Regions from separate parts of the Streptomyces sp. NPDC096193 genome, predicted to be linked through region 4. Evidence: riboswitches for the same ligand, from Rfam matches in the RefSeq annotation. Region 4 holds a riboswitch; each other region holds the start of a gene.
The links. A riboswitch is a leader RNA that binds a small molecule or an ion and turns the genes downstream of it on or off. The one in region 4 is predicted to bind cyclic di-AMP.
Positions count from the first base shown of each region.

Region 1 (3,916 bases), on a different contig from region 4:
GGCGTGGAGGAACTCCTGCGCTACGACGGACCCGTGGAGCTCGCCACCTGGCGCTTCGCCACGGAGTCCCTCGTCATCGGCGGCCAGGAGATCGCGACGGGGGACCCGGTGCTCGTGGTGCTCGCCGCCGCCGACCGGGACCCGGAGCGGTTCACGGACCCCGACGCGCTCGACCTCTCCCGGCGGGACAACCAGCACCTCGGTTACGGGCACGGCATCCACTACTGCCTCGGCGCTCCGCTGGCCCGGCTGGAAGGCCAGACCGCGATCGCCACGCTGCTCCGAAGAATGCCGGACTTGCGGCTTGCGGGCGATCCGGCCGATTTGCGCTGGCGTGGGGGTCTCATTATGCGTGGATTGCGAAGCCTGCCCGTTGAGTTCACACCTGGACGCAGCTGACGACCCGTCAAGACTGTGACTTTCACGTGATCTCCGCTGCATCGACTTGTGACACACGAGGAAACCCGGCTACTTTCACGGTCGTCTCAGAAGACATCAGTTGTTATCTGTAGTCACTCGAAGGGCACCCGCATGCTTTCCGGCCAAGGTCGTCACCGTCGTCCCCGTCAGGCTCCGGCCATCGTTGTCGCGGCAGGGGTGACGGGATCGGCCATCGCGATCCCCCTTCTCGGTGCGGGTTCGGCCTCCGCCGCCGACGCCGCCACCTGGGATCGCGTCGCGGCCTGCGAGAGCGGCGGCCAGTGGAGCGCCGACATGGACAACGGCTACTACGGCGGTCTGCAGTTCGCCCAGGAGACGTGGGAGGACTTCGGTGGCACGGAATACGCGGACCGGGCCGACCTCGCCAGCCGCTCCCAGCAGATAGCCGTGGCCGAGAAGGTCCTGGAGGCCCAGGGCCCCGAGGCGTGGGCGACCTGCGCGGGCATCGCCGGGCTGACGCAGGACGGCACCGGCACCGGTGTCGACCCGGGCGCCTCGGCCCCCGGGGAGCAGAACGCGCCGGCGACGTCTGACAACCCCCTCGCTTCGCTCGCGCCCTCGACGTCCGCCTCGCCCTCTGAGACGGCCGAGCCCGCGCCGGCCCCGACGCAGGGCATCGGCAACAGCGGGACCGGCGACAGCGGCAGCGGTGAGAGCGGCAGCGCCACCGGCAAGCACCGCGGCGAACCCGCCGCCGAGCCGACGGCGCCGAAGTCGACCGGGGCGGCCGGAGCGACCGGAACGGCCGAACCGGGCAATGCGGACAATGGGCGCGAATCGGGGCGTCACGCCTCGCGAGGTGACGATGTGGCACGCGGCGGCGAGGGCGCGGCCGATGAGGCCGGCGAGCCGGCCCGGGCGAACGGCGCGGACGCCGCGCCCGGTTCGTACATCGTCCGCCCCGGCGACTCCCTGTCGGCCATCGCGGCCTCGCAGAAGCTGCCCGGAGGGTGGAGTTCCCTTTATGAGGCGAACGCGGAGACCGTCGGTGACGACCCCGACCTGATCCTGCCTGGCCAGAGCCTGGAACTCGACCCGAAGTAGCGGCAGTACAGGCGCCTTTGTCCGAATCGTGCAACTGAGACAAGGGTCTCTTTGCCGCAACTCGCCCATCTTGCCCGGCGGAACGGGGCGTTCCGGCCTCGACCTGCAGAAACGCACGGTTCCGGAGGGGCGGGATGGGCGTTTTCTCCCCGATGTTCGTCTTTGAACATCGGGGAGCTCTGTGTTTACGGTCTGAACCGCTCGCCATCGCGGGCACCGCTGACCGTCACGCCGAATCCTGCCGTCGGTCGGGGGGAGTAGTCGACGCGTATGCGCCGTAGGCAGGAGCGGGGGAACCAAGGTAAGCGCCGGCCCCGGCAGTTGAGGATGGACTGCGGGTACCGGCTTGGGGTGGAGCCGTGCGCACGACTGCGCGGCCGGGCAACTCACTTGGCCCGAACCCGACAGCTCACCTCGTAGGCGTCGGTGAGAGAGATGTTCCATGCTGTTTTCCGGCAAGGCCAAGCACCGTCGCCCGTCCAAGGCCACCCGTATCGCCACGCTCGCCGGTGTCACCGGTGCGGTGGTCGCCGCCCCGCTGCTCGGCGCCACCACCGCCTCCGCCGCGACCACGTCCGAGTGGGACCAGGTCGCGCAGTGCGAGGCCGGCGGCAACTGGTCGATCAACACGGGTAACGGGTACTACGGCGGCCTGCAGTTCTCCGCCTCCACCTGGGCCGCGTACGGCGGTACCCAGTTCGCCTCCACCGCCGACCAGGCCTCGAAGGCGCAGCAGATCCAGATAGCCGAGAAGGTCCTCGCGGGCCAGGGCAAGGGTGCCTGGCCGAACTGCGGCGTGAACCTGTCCAACGCCGCCAACGACGCCGGCTCCGCGCAGGAGGCCCAGCCGCAGCAGCGCGCCGAGGCCCCGACCACCCGCTCCGAGCGCGCCGAGGCCCCCGCCCCGGCGAAGTCCTCGAAGCCGGCCGCCAAGTCCTTCAAGAAGGGCGACGGCGAGTACAAGGTCAAGGCCGGTGACACGCTCAGCAAGATCGCCACGGCCGAGAAGGTCGAGGGCGGCTGGAAGAAGCTGTTCGACCTGAACAAGGACGTCGTCACCGACGCCGACGTGATCCACCCGGGCCAGCAGCTCCACCTGCGCTGACCCCACCCGGGCCGGCGCACATGCGCCGGCCCGCACCCCGGGACCCCTGGTAGCCGGGGCCCCGGGGACCCCGGGGACGCATACCACCCCGGTCCGGAGCGCATCCCCCGTACGCGCCGGGCCGGGGTTCTCTCGTTACCCGTGGGTAGATTGGGGGCGTTTTGTCCCCAGCACCCGCTGTTCATGCCCTTTTTCGTCCCAGGAGGCGGGCATCGGGCGGCTGACGCCCCGCCGCCGGTTAGGCTCGTGCCGCAAGGCCAATGAGACCCTGCACTCCAAGCGTCACATCCCAGAAGGAGATGCTCGTGCCGTCCATCGACGTCGTCGTAGCCCGGGAAATCCTGGACTCCCGAGGCAACCCCACGGTCGAGGTCGAGGTTGGCCTCGACGACGGCAGCACGGGTCGTGCTGCAGTTCCGTCCGGCGCATCCACCGGTGCGTTCGAGGCTCTCGAGCTCCGCGACGGTGACCAGAACCGCTACCAGGGCAAGGGTGTCGAGAAGGCCGTCCTCGCCGTCATCGAGCAGATCGGCCCGGAGCTCGTCGGCTACGACGCCACCGAGCAGCGCCTGATCGACCAGGCGATGTTCGACCTGGACGCCACCCCGGACAAGTCCTCGCTCGGCGCCAACGCCATCCTCGGCGTCTCGCTGGCCGTGGCCCACGCCGCCTCCGAGGCCTCCGACCTGCCGCTCTTCCGCTACCTGGGCGGCCCGAACGCGCACCTGCTGCCCGTTCCGATGATGAACATCCTGAACGGCGGCTCGCACGCCGACTCCAACGTGGACATCCAGGAGTTCATGATCGCCCCGATCGGCGCGGAGTCCTTCTCCGAGGCCCTTCGCTGGGGCGCCGAGGTCTACCACACCCTGAAGAAGGTGCTGAAGACCAAGGGCCTGTCCACCGGCCTCGGTGACGAGGGCGGCTTCGCGCCGAACCTCGACTCCAACCGCGCCGCGCTGGACCTGATCCTCGAGGCCATCAAGGAAGCCGGCTACGCCCCCGGCAAGGACATCGCGCTCGCGCTCGACGTCGCCGCGTCCGAGTTCTACAAGGACGGCACGTACGAGTTCGAGGGCAAGTCCCGCTCGGCCGCCGAGATGACCGAGTACTACGAGGAGCTCGTCGCCTCCTACCCGCTGGTCTCCATCGAGGACCCGCTGTTCGAGGACGACTGGGCCGGCTGGAAGGTCCTGCACGACAAGCTGGGCAGCAAGGTCCAGATCGTCGGCGACGACCTGTTCGTCACCAACCCCGAGCGCCTCGCCCGCGGTATCGAGGAGGGCTCGGCCAACGCCCTGCTCGTCAAGGTCAACCAGATCGGTT
Region 1 is NZ_JBEOSJ010000007.1:63,247-67,162, reverse strand. It holds gene ABTX78_RS13300 (cytochrome P450 family protein) at 1-399, shown strand, start outside; gene ABTX78_RS13295 (transglycosylase family protein) at 532-1,485, shown strand; cyclic di-AMP (ydaO/yuaA leader) riboswitch at 1,749-1,923, shown strand; gene ABTX78_RS13290 (transglycosylase family protein) at 1,928-2,590, shown strand; gene eno (phosphopyruvate hydratase) at 2,890-3,916, shown strand, end outside.
Region 1: another riboswitch for cyclic di-AMP. It lies ahead of ABTX78_RS13290 (transglycosylase family protein); the one in region 4 lies ahead of ABTX78_RS06870 (C40 family peptidase).

Region 2 (3,916 bases), on a different contig from region 4:
GCTCAAGGCGGCGACCGCGATGGGGAACGTGTTCACGGAAGGCACTGTCGCGTGAGCGCCGCGGCCCGGGGGCACGAGCGCGCGGAGGACGAACTTCTCCTGCGCGAAGGGGAGAAGATCGTCGTCGCACTGGGGCGGATGTTCCCGGGGCTCTGCGAGGTCGTCCTGCACGACCTCCGCGATCCGGACCATGCCGTCCGGGCGATCGAGAACAACCTGTCCGGCCGCACCGTGGGTGACCCGGCGACCGAACTCGGCCTCGCCCGGATCGCGGATCCCGACTACCCGAGCGTTCTTCAGAATTACCCCAATCGCTTTCCCGACGGCCGTCCCGCCAAGAGCACTTCCATCGGTCTCAAGAACAGCAGGGGCGACTATGTGGCGGCGATCTGCCTCAATCTGGATGTCTCCCTCTTCGCCACGGCGGCCCGGAGCCTCGCCGGACTGGTGCGAACCGAGGAGCCCGACGTATCGCTGGAGGAAACTCTCCGGGCCCGCAGCAGCGGCGAACTGCGCGCGGTTGTCGAGGAGTTCTCTGCCGCGCGGGGTCATACCCCGCGCAGCCTCGATGCCGCATCCCGGCGTGCATTGGTGCGTTCGCTCAAAGAGCGCGGCTTTCTTCAGGTGAAGCACTCGGTGCAGGCGCTCACGGACCTCCTGGGCGTCTCCCGGGCGACGGTCTACAACTACCTCCGCTGAGGGCTGCTCCGTGATTGCCGGTGGACAGCGCGCGGCGTCGGATGCGGGGCTCGGACGGCGGAGGGCCGCGAAAAACGGGCATAAAGGGCAGGGCTATGTCCGAAAAGTCATGGCATAGGTAATTATTCGCCATGCGGCGCAATGTCCGAATTAGGGGAACCGGAGGGGATTTACTTTCTTTCGTGCGGCCCCGCGGACTGCTCGACTTCGCAATTGGTTGCAGTGAAATGGGTCACTCCGCAGGGAAATCGCGATCAATGCCCGTCGGCCCAGATCTGTTCTGTGTAAAGAAAGTTGAACCTCTCGCCCGATGCGGCCCGGCGGTATTTACCCCCATTGGATCATCCCGGGGGGTTTACGTCGGGAATTCGGGGCTTGTTCCGTCCGGCTCGCCTCGCTTAACGTCACGGTCAATCCGGGTGGAACGCCGAATCCTGCCGCCACCCGTAAACCACGACCACTGACCCATGGCAGGAGCGGGGGAACCAGGTAAGCCGCCGATCCGTAACCCGGAACGGCTCGGGGTCAAGTCGCATTCAATGCGGCCGGGCATCTCCAGTCCGCACCCGACAGCTCACCTCGCAGGCGACGGAGAGGAATGCGTCATGGCTGCAAAGGGTAAGCACCGCCGTCCCAAGACCAGTTCATTGACCCGGGGCATTGTCGCCGCGGGCACGGGTGGGGCCGCTCTGGTCCTCCCGGTGATCGGGGCGACCACCGCCGGCGCCGCCCCGGCGACGACGCACCCGTCCCTGGGCCACCAGGCCGTGGCCCCCGCCGCGCCGGCTCCCGCGAAGAAGGCCCCCTCGACCTACTCGGTCGTCGCCGGTGACTCCCTGTCCTCGATCGCGGACCAGCTCGCCGTGAGCGGCGGCTGGAAGAAGCTCTACCAGGACAACCGCAGAGCCGTCGGCGCGGACCCGGCACTCATCCACCCCGGCCTGAAGCTCTCCGTCGGCAAGAAGGCCACGGCGGACGCCCCCACCCCGGCCAGGACCTCCACCGAGCGGGCGGACCGCTCCGAGCGGGCGTCCACGCCGGCCGTCGAGACCGTTGCGAAGGCCGCGCCGGCCGAGCAGGCCGCACCGGCCAAGAGCTACACGAACGACCTCGACGGCTGGATCAAGGAGTCGCTGGACGTCATGGCCCAGCACGGCATCCCCGGCTCGTACGAGGGCATCCACCGCAACATCATGCGTGAGTCCTCGGGCAACCCGCTGGCGATCAACAACTGGGACTCCAACGCTGCGGCCGGAACCCCCTCCAAGGGTCTGCTCCAGGTCATCCAGCCGACGTTCCTGGCCTACCACGTGCCCGGCACGGCGATGGACAGCTACGACCCCGTCGCCAACATCACCGCCGCGTGCAACTACGCCGCCGACCGCTACGGCTCGATCGACAACGTGAACGGTCCCTACTGAGCCGCCGCCCACTGAGCCGAGGCCTGACACGGCGCGGCCCAGCAGCGCCGAGGCGCCGGTCCCACCTGACGGGGGACCGGCGCCTCGGCGCTTTCGCGAACCTCAGAGTTTCTCCAGGGGCTTCTCGAGCGACCGCCGGCGTCGGACGGAGCCCTGCAGAGGCCCACGCGCCGCGGCCGCCGCGGAGTGCAGAGCCCGCAGCGCCAGCAGGAGCACTCCTATGTCGTCGAGAAAGATGGGGTCTGGAAGCAGATCGACCGGGCTGACGGCGTAGACGAGCGAGCCCCAGAAGAGTGCCTTGTTCTTCAGCGGCACCCCGGCCTCGCGCAGCACGGCGCGCGCCTTCACCACCCTGACCGCCAGCACCACGGTCACCACCAGCATCGCCAGAACCACAGCCGCTGCGACGATCAGAGTGACCGTCAGTTCGGTACTCATCGTGCGGTCTCCTCGGGGTGGACGCCGGTCCGTCTCTACCCGTGTTCCCTCCGCGCCGGCGTCCATGGGCATACGGGGGCAGTTGTCCCTCGAACCGGTGACCCGCGCCGCTCAGGGGTCACGACGTACGGTGGGGGGATGAACGCAGACCCGCTGCCGCCGATCGTGGTGGTTCTCCCGGACGGACAGGAGGTCCGTGGCCTGGTGCACTCCCGGCTCCAGACCTCGCGCGGATGGATGTACCAGGTCGGTGTGCCCATGTGGCGGACGACGGCCGAGGAGTGGGTGGAGCCGGCCGAGTTGGCGCTGTGGGTGCCCGCCGAATACGTCCGGCCCATGGAGGGTGTCCCGTACGAGGACATCCCCACCCAGCAGGCGGCACCGGCGTCCGCGTCCGCAACTGCCGCTGCGGTACCGCCCGCTGCCGCGGCACCCGCACCCGAGCCGGACGGGGTGCTCATCCCCGCGGCAACCCCCGCGGTGGAGGCGGGTGAGTCGCGGCGGGCCTGGCGCATCGAGCGGTTGCCGCGGGAACGCGGCCGCCCCGGCTGGAACGTGGTGCACGTCCATGACTGCGAGGACGCGGACGACGGCGATGTACTCGACCTCGACCAGACCCTGATGGTGCTCCGGCGCCCGGGCACCAGAGCCTGCGCGAAGTGCGGCGCCGCCGAAACCCTGACCCCGTTGCAGTGAGAGCGGCAGTGTGACCGAGGCGGTCGAAACTGCCCGAAGTCTTCGAACAGCATGACTCGTTGTGAGTGTGAGCACCGTCGATACCTCCCCGGACGTTCAGTGGAGCGTTGTTTGTAGGTAGCATCCGGCACCACAACTGGTATGCGAGGAAAGTGAGCTGTCATGCCGGAGCACAACCCCAACCACCTCCAGTCCCACTACGCCCAGCAGGTTGCCGCCGACCTGGAGAACAACTCCTCCGAGCAGGAGCGCATCAGGTCCGAGGTGGCCGCGTTGCAGGCACAGCTGGAGACGTTGCAGAAGGACCACGAACTGCTGGTGAGCATGCAGGCCGCTCTCGGTGGCACACCGGCGAAGAGCACTAAGGCGGCCAAGGACGCCAAGCCGGCGAAGACCGCCACGGGCGCCAAGGGCGCTACCGTCCCGAAGGCGCGACGCGCGAGCGGATCCGCAACCACGGTCGCCGCAACCACCGCCAAGGACCAGAGCAAGGCCGCCAAGAAGCCGGCGGCAACCACCACCGCGAAGAGCTCCACCGCACCCAGGACCACCACGGCGGCCAAGTCCGGCACCGCGCCCAAGACCACCGCCACGCCCCTGCGGGAGCTCGCCGTCGGCATCCTGGGGCGGCGCCAGGAGCCCTGGTCCGCGGCCGAAGTCAC
Region 2 is NZ_JBEOSJ010000036.1:26,205-30,120, forward strand. It holds gene ABTX78_RS33030 (threonine synthase) at 1-55, shown strand, start outside; gene ABTX78_RS33035 (helix-turn-helix transcriptional regulator) at 52-699, shown strand; cyclic di-AMP (ydaO/yuaA leader) riboswitch at 1,148-1,302, shown strand; gene ABTX78_RS33040 (transglycosylase SLT domain-containing protein) at 1,305-2,120, shown strand; gene ABTX78_RS33045 (DUF1232 domain-containing protein) at 2,223-2,558, opposite strand; gene ABTX78_RS33050 (DUF6233 domain-containing protein) at 2,697-3,254, shown strand; gene ABTX78_RS33055 (hypothetical protein) at 3,417-3,916, shown strand, end outside.
Region 2: another riboswitch for cyclic di-AMP. It lies ahead of ABTX78_RS33040 (transglycosylase SLT domain-containing protein); the one in region 4 lies ahead of ABTX78_RS06870 (C40 family peptidase).

Region 3 (3,916 bases), on a different contig from region 4:
CGTGGCAATCATCGCGAACACCTTCGCGACGCAGTGGATAGCCACCGCCACCGCGGACCCCACGGGCGCGGACACGCTCGGCGCGACGGTCATCGCGCCGGTCGTCGAGGAGAGCGCGAAGGCCGCGGCGATCCTGCTGATCTTCCGCTTCCGCAGACAGGAGTTCCGCGGGATCGTCGACGGCGTGGTGGTCGCCGGGTTCACCGCGACCGGCTTCGCGTTCACCGAGAACATCCTCTATCTGGGCAACGCCTTCGGTGAGGACCAGCAGATGGGCTTCTCCGGGATCGCCTCGGTGACGGCGGCGACGTTCTTCGTACGGATCGTCATGTCCCCGTTCGCACACCCGCTCTTCACCGTGCTGACCGGTATCGGCTTCGGCATCGCGGCACTGGCCTCACGGCGCATGCGCGTCCGGCGCATCGTCCTGCCGCTGCTCGGTCTGGCGTTGGCGATGGGCATGCACGCGCTGTGGAACGGCTCGACGTCCCTCTTCGGCCCGTGGGGCTTCTACCTCGTGTACGGGGCCTTCATGGTGCCCGTCTTCGGGCTGCTGACCTGGCTCACGATATGGAGCCGCCAGCGGGAACTGCGAACGATAGCCACCGAGTTGCCGGCGTACGCGGCGGCCGGCTGGCTGTCGGCGGACCAGCCGCCCGCCCTGGCGTCGATGCGGGCGCGCACCCTCGCCCGGGATGTGGCCCGGCGTATGCACGGGCCGACCGCGGCGCACGCGGTGTCGGAGTACCAGCACTTCGCGACCTCGCTGGCGTTCCTGCGCCACCGGGCCCACCGGGGCGCTGCGGACCCGGACTTCGTGGAGCGCGAGCAGGAGCTGCTGCACCATCTGTGGCAGCGCAGGGAGGTGGCGGCACCGGCGCTGACCTACGCGGCACGGGCCACCGGGCGGGTGCACGTGCCCCCGCCGCACCGCGACTACGGCGCGTACAACCCGTACCGGACCTGACCGCGCATTCGTACGGACCGGACCTGACCGGACACCCGTACGGACCGGACCCGACACCACACCGCACTGCGGCCCTGCGGGAAGGGCCCGGCGGCAAGACTGCCCGGCGACGAAACCGGCAGTCCTGGCGTCGGGGGGTGAGCGCCGGGACTGCCGGGGACCGGGATTCGCGGGAAGGGTCCCGCAGGATCAGGGAGTCAGGCCCTTGTCCCGCAGCCAGGCCATCGGATCGATGCCCGAGCCGCCGGGGGTGTGGACCTCGAGGTGCAGGTGCGCGCCCGTCACATTGCCCGTGGCACCCACGCGGCCGATCGTCTCGCCGGTCGCCACCTTCTGGCCGGCGCTCGCGGTCATCGACGACAGGTGCGCGTACCAGACCTCGGTGCCGTCCTCGAGTTCGAGAACGATGCGGTAGCCGTACGAGCCGGACCAGCCCGCCGACTTCACGGTGCCGCTGTGCACGGCCTTGGCGGGCGTACCCGTCGGGGCGGCGAAGTCCAGGCCGGTGTGCTGGCCCGAGGACCACAGGGAGCCGGACTCGCCGTACGTGGAGGTGATCGTGTACGAGGAGGTCGGGAGCGAGTAGCTCTTGGCCAGCTGAGCGAGGCGCTCGGCCTCCGCCTTGGCCTTCGCCTCGTCCTCGGCCTTCTTCTTCGCGGCCGCGGCCTTCGCCGCCGCCTCTTCCGCCTTCTTCTTCGCCGCGGCCTCGGCCTTGTCCGCCGCGGCCTTCGCTGCCGCCGCCTCGGCCGAGGCGACCGCCTTGGCCTGCTGCTGCTCGGCCTGCTGAAGGATCCGGGCGCGCAGCGCCTCGCCGGTGCCGCCCTGGCCGGTGTCGGAAGCGGTGTCGGCGTAGGCGATGCCCATCGCCGAGTACGTGGCCGCCTCGTCCACGACGTCCGAGGAGTCTTCGGACATGAAAGAACCGACGCCGGGAAGAGACTTGGCGTCGGGCAGATTGTCCGAGAGGGAGTCGGGAAGGGATATGGAGACCGCGGGTTTGTCCTGCGCGGTCGCGATGCCGCCCGCGCCGACCGCGGCGATCACGCCGACGCCGAGCACGGTGGAACTCCGGGCAAGTCCGCCGCGCTGCTTGGCGACACGGTGCCGACCGCGCACCGGACGGACGGAGTCCTCGGTGGGGTTCCACTCTTCGAGGGACCGCTCCGCGCCCTCCGCACCGAAGAAGTCATTGGCGAAGGGTGCTTCTGGGGCAGGCCTGTTGGACGCCACTGAGGCGTGCTCCTTTCCTTCCTTCTCGCCTACCGGGTTAGCTGACGGGTTCGGAGCAGGAAGGTCTCCTACGAGCGCCATCCGCCGCACAAGTCGCGGTGGAAGGTGCCCGATTCACCCCAAGGATTGGTTCCCCGGTTCCCTTGCGGAATTCGGCGCACGCGCACGGCGCCGTCCTGACGACGGCTGGGACGACCGCGCTGCGTTATCGAACGTTAATAGACGCGAGGACTGTATTCCAAGCTGTTCCGGGTGATCGTTAACGACTTCCCGCGGGACCAATCGGGACACAAGCAGCCGGAGTCGGGCGACTTGATCGACCTTCGGACTTCGTCACATTACTGACGGGTCGTCAAATGGTATGCGGAGGGGGATCTTCCCACTACGAAGCGTGCACGGCCGCCGGGAGCGGGTCGCGCCGGCGAGACCCCTGGCTCGTTCAAAGTGCCCGCGATCGCCTGCACCACTCATCAGGGCAAGCACCCCAGACGCGTTCCCCGACCCACCCAACTCATCCGGCAAGACCACCGAACCGTTCCTCATCCGGCCAAGCCCACCGTCACGTTCCGCAGCCCGCCCGCACACCTCGCACTGCCTCGCACTGCGTCGCACCGCCTCGCACGGCGAGAGACACCCGCTACGTACCCCCGGAGCCGGTGCCCCTCACACCGGCGGCACGACCGGCACCGTCCTGCGGCGCTCCTGCTGCCTCTCCGCCGGCCGGGCGACCGCCAGCAGCGCCATGTCGTCCCTCGATCCGCCGCCGGTGTACCGGCGCACGTCGTCGACGAGCGCGTCGAGCAGTTCGTCGGGCCCGGGGAAGAGCCGCCCGGAGAGCCGAGCGCCGGGATCGTAGAACTCGCCGGCCGCGTTGCGCGCCTCGCTGACACCGTCCGTGTAGAGCAGCAGGGTCGCCCCCGTCGGCAGCGAGTACTCCACCGCCTGGTCCGGCCAAGTCTCCAGATCGCCCATGCCGAGCGGCAGCGCGGCAATCGACGGCTTCAGGAACTCCAGGTCACCGTTGGCGTACAGCATGATGGGCTCCGGGTGGCCGCGATTGACCAGCCGGACGATTCCGGCGCCGCGCGGGATCTCCCCCAGTACGGCGGTGGTGAAGCCCTCGACCGCGTCCAGGCTGTCCCGGCGCGTGCCCTCGCGTGCCAGCGCCCGCTCGAGGCGCTGGGCGACGCCCTCCAGGGAACTCTCCTGTTCGGCCGCCTCCCGGAACGCACCGATGACCACGGCCACCGCCTCGACGGCCTCCAGCCCCTTGCCCCGTACATCGCCGACCACCAGCCGTACCCCGAAGGGCGTCTCCTGCACGGCGAACAGGTCGCCGCCGATGAACGCGTCGGCGAGCGCGGCCTCGTACCGTGCCGCGACGTGCAGCCCGCCGATCCGTTCGGCGGGCGTGGGCAGCACCGCACGCTGCGCGGTCTCGGCGATGACCCGGGCCGAGGCGAGCCGCTCACCGCTGCGTCTGACGACGGCGTTGATGAGCAGCGCGAGTCCGGAGACGGTGAAGAGCGTGAAGATCTCGGTGTACGCCGTGACCTCGCCGGCGGTCCGGTTGTAGAAGTGCAGCCCGAGCACCGCGAGGGTCGCCGTGATGCCGGTCACCAGCGTGGTGCGCAAGGAGAAGAACGGAGCGGCGATCAGCGGGGCGGCAGCGAACATCGGTACGGCCGTGAACTGCGCCGGGGTCGCCAGGTCGAAGAC
Region 3 is NZ_JBEOSJ010000023.1:16,904-20,819, forward strand. It holds gene ABTX78_RS27485 (PrsW family intramembrane metalloprotease) at 1-967, shown strand, start outside; gene ABTX78_RS27490 (M23 family metallopeptidase) at 1,157-2,197, opposite strand; cyclic di-AMP (ydaO/yuaA leader) riboswitch at 2,209-2,365, opposite strand; gene ABTX78_RS27495 (PP2C family protein-serine/threonine phosphatase) at 2,861-3,916, opposite strand, start outside.
Region 3: another riboswitch for cyclic di-AMP. It lies ahead of ABTX78_RS27490 (M23 family metallopeptidase); the one in region 4 lies ahead of ABTX78_RS06870 (C40 family peptidase).

Region 4 (3,916 bases):
GGTGTCGGCGACATAACCGGTGATCCGGGCGCCCGCGCCGGCGTTCGTCCACAGGTTCTTGGGACGGCGGCTCTCGTTGCGCTCGATGACGGCGTTGGCGGCGGAGAGGATCGTCTGGGTCGAGCGGTAGTTCTGCTCCAGCAGGATCGTCTTCGCGTCCGGGTAGTCCTCCTCGAACTGGAGGATGTTGCGGATGGTCGCGCCGCGGAAGGCGTAGATCGACTGGTCGGCGTCGCCGACGACGCACAGCTCGGCGGGGGGCAGGTCCTCCTGCCCGGTGCCCACCAGCTCGCGTACGAGCGTGTACTGAGCGTGGTTGGTGTCCTGGTACTCGTCCACCAGCACATGGCGGAAGCGCCGCTGGTAGTGCTCGGCGACGTCCGGGAACGCCTGGAGCAGGTGGACGGTGGTCATGATGATGTCGTCGAAGTCCAGGGCGTTGGCCTCGCGCAGCCGCGCCTGGTACATCCGGTACGCCTCGGCCAGCGTCCTGTCGAAGCCTCCGCCGGAGCCCTCGGCCTCGCTGCCTCCGCCGACCTGGTCGGCGTAGCTCTCCTCGTCGATCAGCTCGTTCTTGAGGTTCGAGATCTTGGCGCTGAAGGCCTTCGGCGGGAACTTCTTGGGGTCGAGATCCAGATCACGGCAGACGAGCGCCATCAGTCGCTTGGAGTCGGCCGCGTCATAGATCGAGAACGACGAGGTGAAGCCGAGCTTCTTGGACTCCCGGCGCAGGATGCGGACGCAGGCGCTGTGGAAGGTCATGACCCACATCGCGTTGGCGCGCGGGCCGACCAGCTGCTCGACGCGCTCCTTCATCTCGCCGGCGGCCTTGTTGGTGAAGGTGATGGCCAGTATCTGGCCGGGGTGGACGCTGCGCGTCCCCAGCAGATGAGCGATCCGGTGCGTGAGCACCCGGGTCTTGCCGGAACCGGCGCCGGCCACGATGAGCAGCGGCGATCCGGTGTGCACCACGGCGGCGCGCTGCTGTTCGTTCAGTCCGTCCAGCAGGGCCGCGGGGTCCACGATCGTGCGCGGGGCGCCGTTGCCGTGGTGGGCGTCCCGGGCCGGGGGCACGTCGAACGCACCCTGGAAGAGATCGTCCGGGATCTCCTCTCCGGGCCCGTCTCCGGGCTCCTCGGGGTGCGGCGGGGGCTCCTCCGAGGTGTGCTGGAGGTTCGCCAGGAAACTGTCGTCAAAGAGGCTGCTCATCGCTCTACGAGTCTAGGCCGCGGCACTGACAGCTCGCGGCCGCATTGCCATACGGCCGCCGCGACCCCGCCCGGGCGTCACGGCGGTGCGTCCCCGAGCGCCGGGACGACGCGGCGCGTTCGAAGCCGTACGTCCGCTCCCGTACCACCGATGCACCCGATCACGCGCGACTCCGGCCACACTCTGCACCTTTTCGAACGCATTGCGTCACTCGGCGAGCATGCCGACCGCCCGATCGATAAGGTCACGAAAATGTATCGGGCATATCGAACATCAACCTTCACAGGAGCCACACGAGTTGGTTAGCGTGCTCGATCAGGCAGCCCGTCCCCCGCGGCGATCCACGCCAAACGGGCAGTCAGCGCCGAATTCGAGCTTTTCCCAAAGAAGTTCGGAACCGGGGACCCACCATGCACAACCGGGGTGAATCGGACCCGCACCAGCACGGTCCGTAGGGCGATCTTCCGTTCCGCCCGAACCCGACAGCTAACCCGGTAGGCGGTCAACGGAAGAAGGAGATGTCGGCCTTGGCGTCGCATCGCAGAACGCGAAGTCGAACCGTGAAGACCTCCCCCGCCGTCGGTTTCACGACGGCAGCCCTCGCATCCGTCACGCTGCTGTCGACGCAGAGCGCCAACGCGGCGCCGAGCGACCCGAAGCCGTCGGTCGAAGAGGTGCAGAAGAAGGTCGATGACCTGTACCGGCAGGCCGGCACCGAGACGCAGAAGTACAACCAGGTGAAAGAGGCGACGGAGGAGAAGCGGCGGCAGGTCGGCAAGCTCCTCGACGAGAACGCGCGGCGCACGGAGAAGCTGAACGAGTCCCGGCAGGTCCTCGGCACCTACGCGGCCGCGCAGTACCGCACGGGCGCGGTCACCCCGACCGCCGCGCTGCTCTTCGCGGACAGCCCCCAGCAGTACTTCGACCAGACCCAGCTGATGGACCGCATGACGGACCGTCAGCGGGATGTGATCGCCGACTACGAGACCCAGCGGGCCGCCGCCGCCAAGCAGCGAGCCGCGGCGACCGAGAGCCTGGAGTCCCTCACCCGGTCGCAGCGGGCGCTGCGCACCAGCAAGCAGGACGTGCAGGGGAAGCTCGCCGAGGCGCGCGAACTGCTGTCGAGGCTGACCGCCGAGGAGAAGGCGCGGCTGGCCGCGATCGAGCGCAAGAAGGCGGAGGAGGCCCGCCGCAAGGCGGAGCAGAAGGCCGAGCAGGAGGCGAAGGCCGAGGCGGAGCGGCAGCGCCGGGAGAAGGAGCGTGAGCAGAACCAGGGCGGCGGTACGGGCACGGCGCCCGGGACCGGCACGGGTTCCGGCTCCGGCTCCGGATCCGGTTCCGGTTCCGGTTCTTCCGACGGCACCTCCACCGCCAAGGCCGCCAAGGTCCTCGGCTTCGCGCGCGCCCAGATCGGCAAGCCGTACGTCTGGGGCGCGGCCGGTCCCAGCTCGTACGACTGCTCGGGGCTGACGCAGGCCGCCTGGAAGACGGCGGGGGTGAGCCTGCCGCGCACGACCTGGGACCAGGTGAAGACGGGCAAGCGGGTCGAGACGAAGGATCTGCTCCCGGGGGACCTGGTCTTCTTCTACGACGACATCAGCCACGTGGGCATCTACATCGGTGACGGCAAGATGATCCACGCCCCGAAGCCGGGGTCGAATGTCCGCGAGGAGTCGATCTTCTCCATGCCGATCCACGGCAGTGTTCGCCCGGCCTGAGCCGGCCGCACACCGGACGCCCGGGCCCGAGGGTGCCCGGGCGTTCTCATGCCCCCAGCGCCCGGAGCCCGGGCGCTCTCATGTCCGGTGCGGCGCGCTCACGTCCACAGCGTGGCGATGAAGATGTTCGCGACCGTCAGCCCGCCCACCGCGGCGAACAGCGGCTTCTCCACCGACTCCTCGTCCCGCTTGACGTAGACCAGACCCAGGATCACCACCAGCACCGCCAGCTTGATGCCGATCTTGAGGTTGTTCACCGTCTGGTCGTCCGCCTGGTTGAGGCCCACCAGCGCCACACCCGTGACGAGCATCGTCAGCGCGCCGTGCAGCATCGCCGGGCTGAAGCGCGCCGTCCCCTCGGCCATCGCCTTCATCTGCGTGAGGAAGCCGCCCAGCAGGGACGCGATGCCGATGATGTGCAGGGCGACGAAGACATTGATGAGTACGTCCATGCGGCGGAGCCTAACTCCCGCCATATCACCCCCTTCAGGCCGGGTGAGTCTCATTCGGCACATCGGTCACAGCGGCGCGGAGAAAGGACGCGACCGGGCGGGACCGGCTTGCAGAAAGCGCAGCGGGATGGCCACCTTCGGGCACATTCGGTCCTTGCCTCTCCCCGCCGTGACCCCCAGGTTTAGCGTCCTGCCTCAGATGGCCGACTCCCCACCGCCGCCGCAGCCCGGGCGGCAGTCGGCCGTCACGCCGAGAGATCCGGCGGCGGACCGCTCCCCTGTGCGGGCCGCCGCCGGACCCCGACCCGCAGGGATGACGGAAGGACGTACACGCACCCGTGGCCGCGCACCGGAAACCCAAGCAGCATCTCCTCTCCGGGCCCGCCGCCCGTACCGCCGCCACCATCGCGCTCGCAGGAGCGGCGTCCGCGACCGCCTTCGAGGGGGTCGGGCACGCGGAACCCGCCCTCACACCGGCCCAGGCCAAGGACAAGGCGGACAAGCTGTACCAGGAGGCGGAGGTGGCCACGGAGAAGT
Region 4 is NZ_JBEOSJ010000003.1:305,655-309,570, reverse strand. It holds gene pcrA (DNA helicase PcrA) at 1-1,209, opposite strand, end outside; cyclic di-AMP (ydaO/yuaA leader) riboswitch at 1,562-1,725, shown strand; gene ABTX78_RS06870 (C40 family peptidase) at 1,728-2,927, shown strand; gene ABTX78_RS06865 (hypothetical protein) at 3,026-3,379, opposite strand; gene ABTX78_RS06860 (C40 family peptidase) at 3,718-3,916, shown strand, end outside.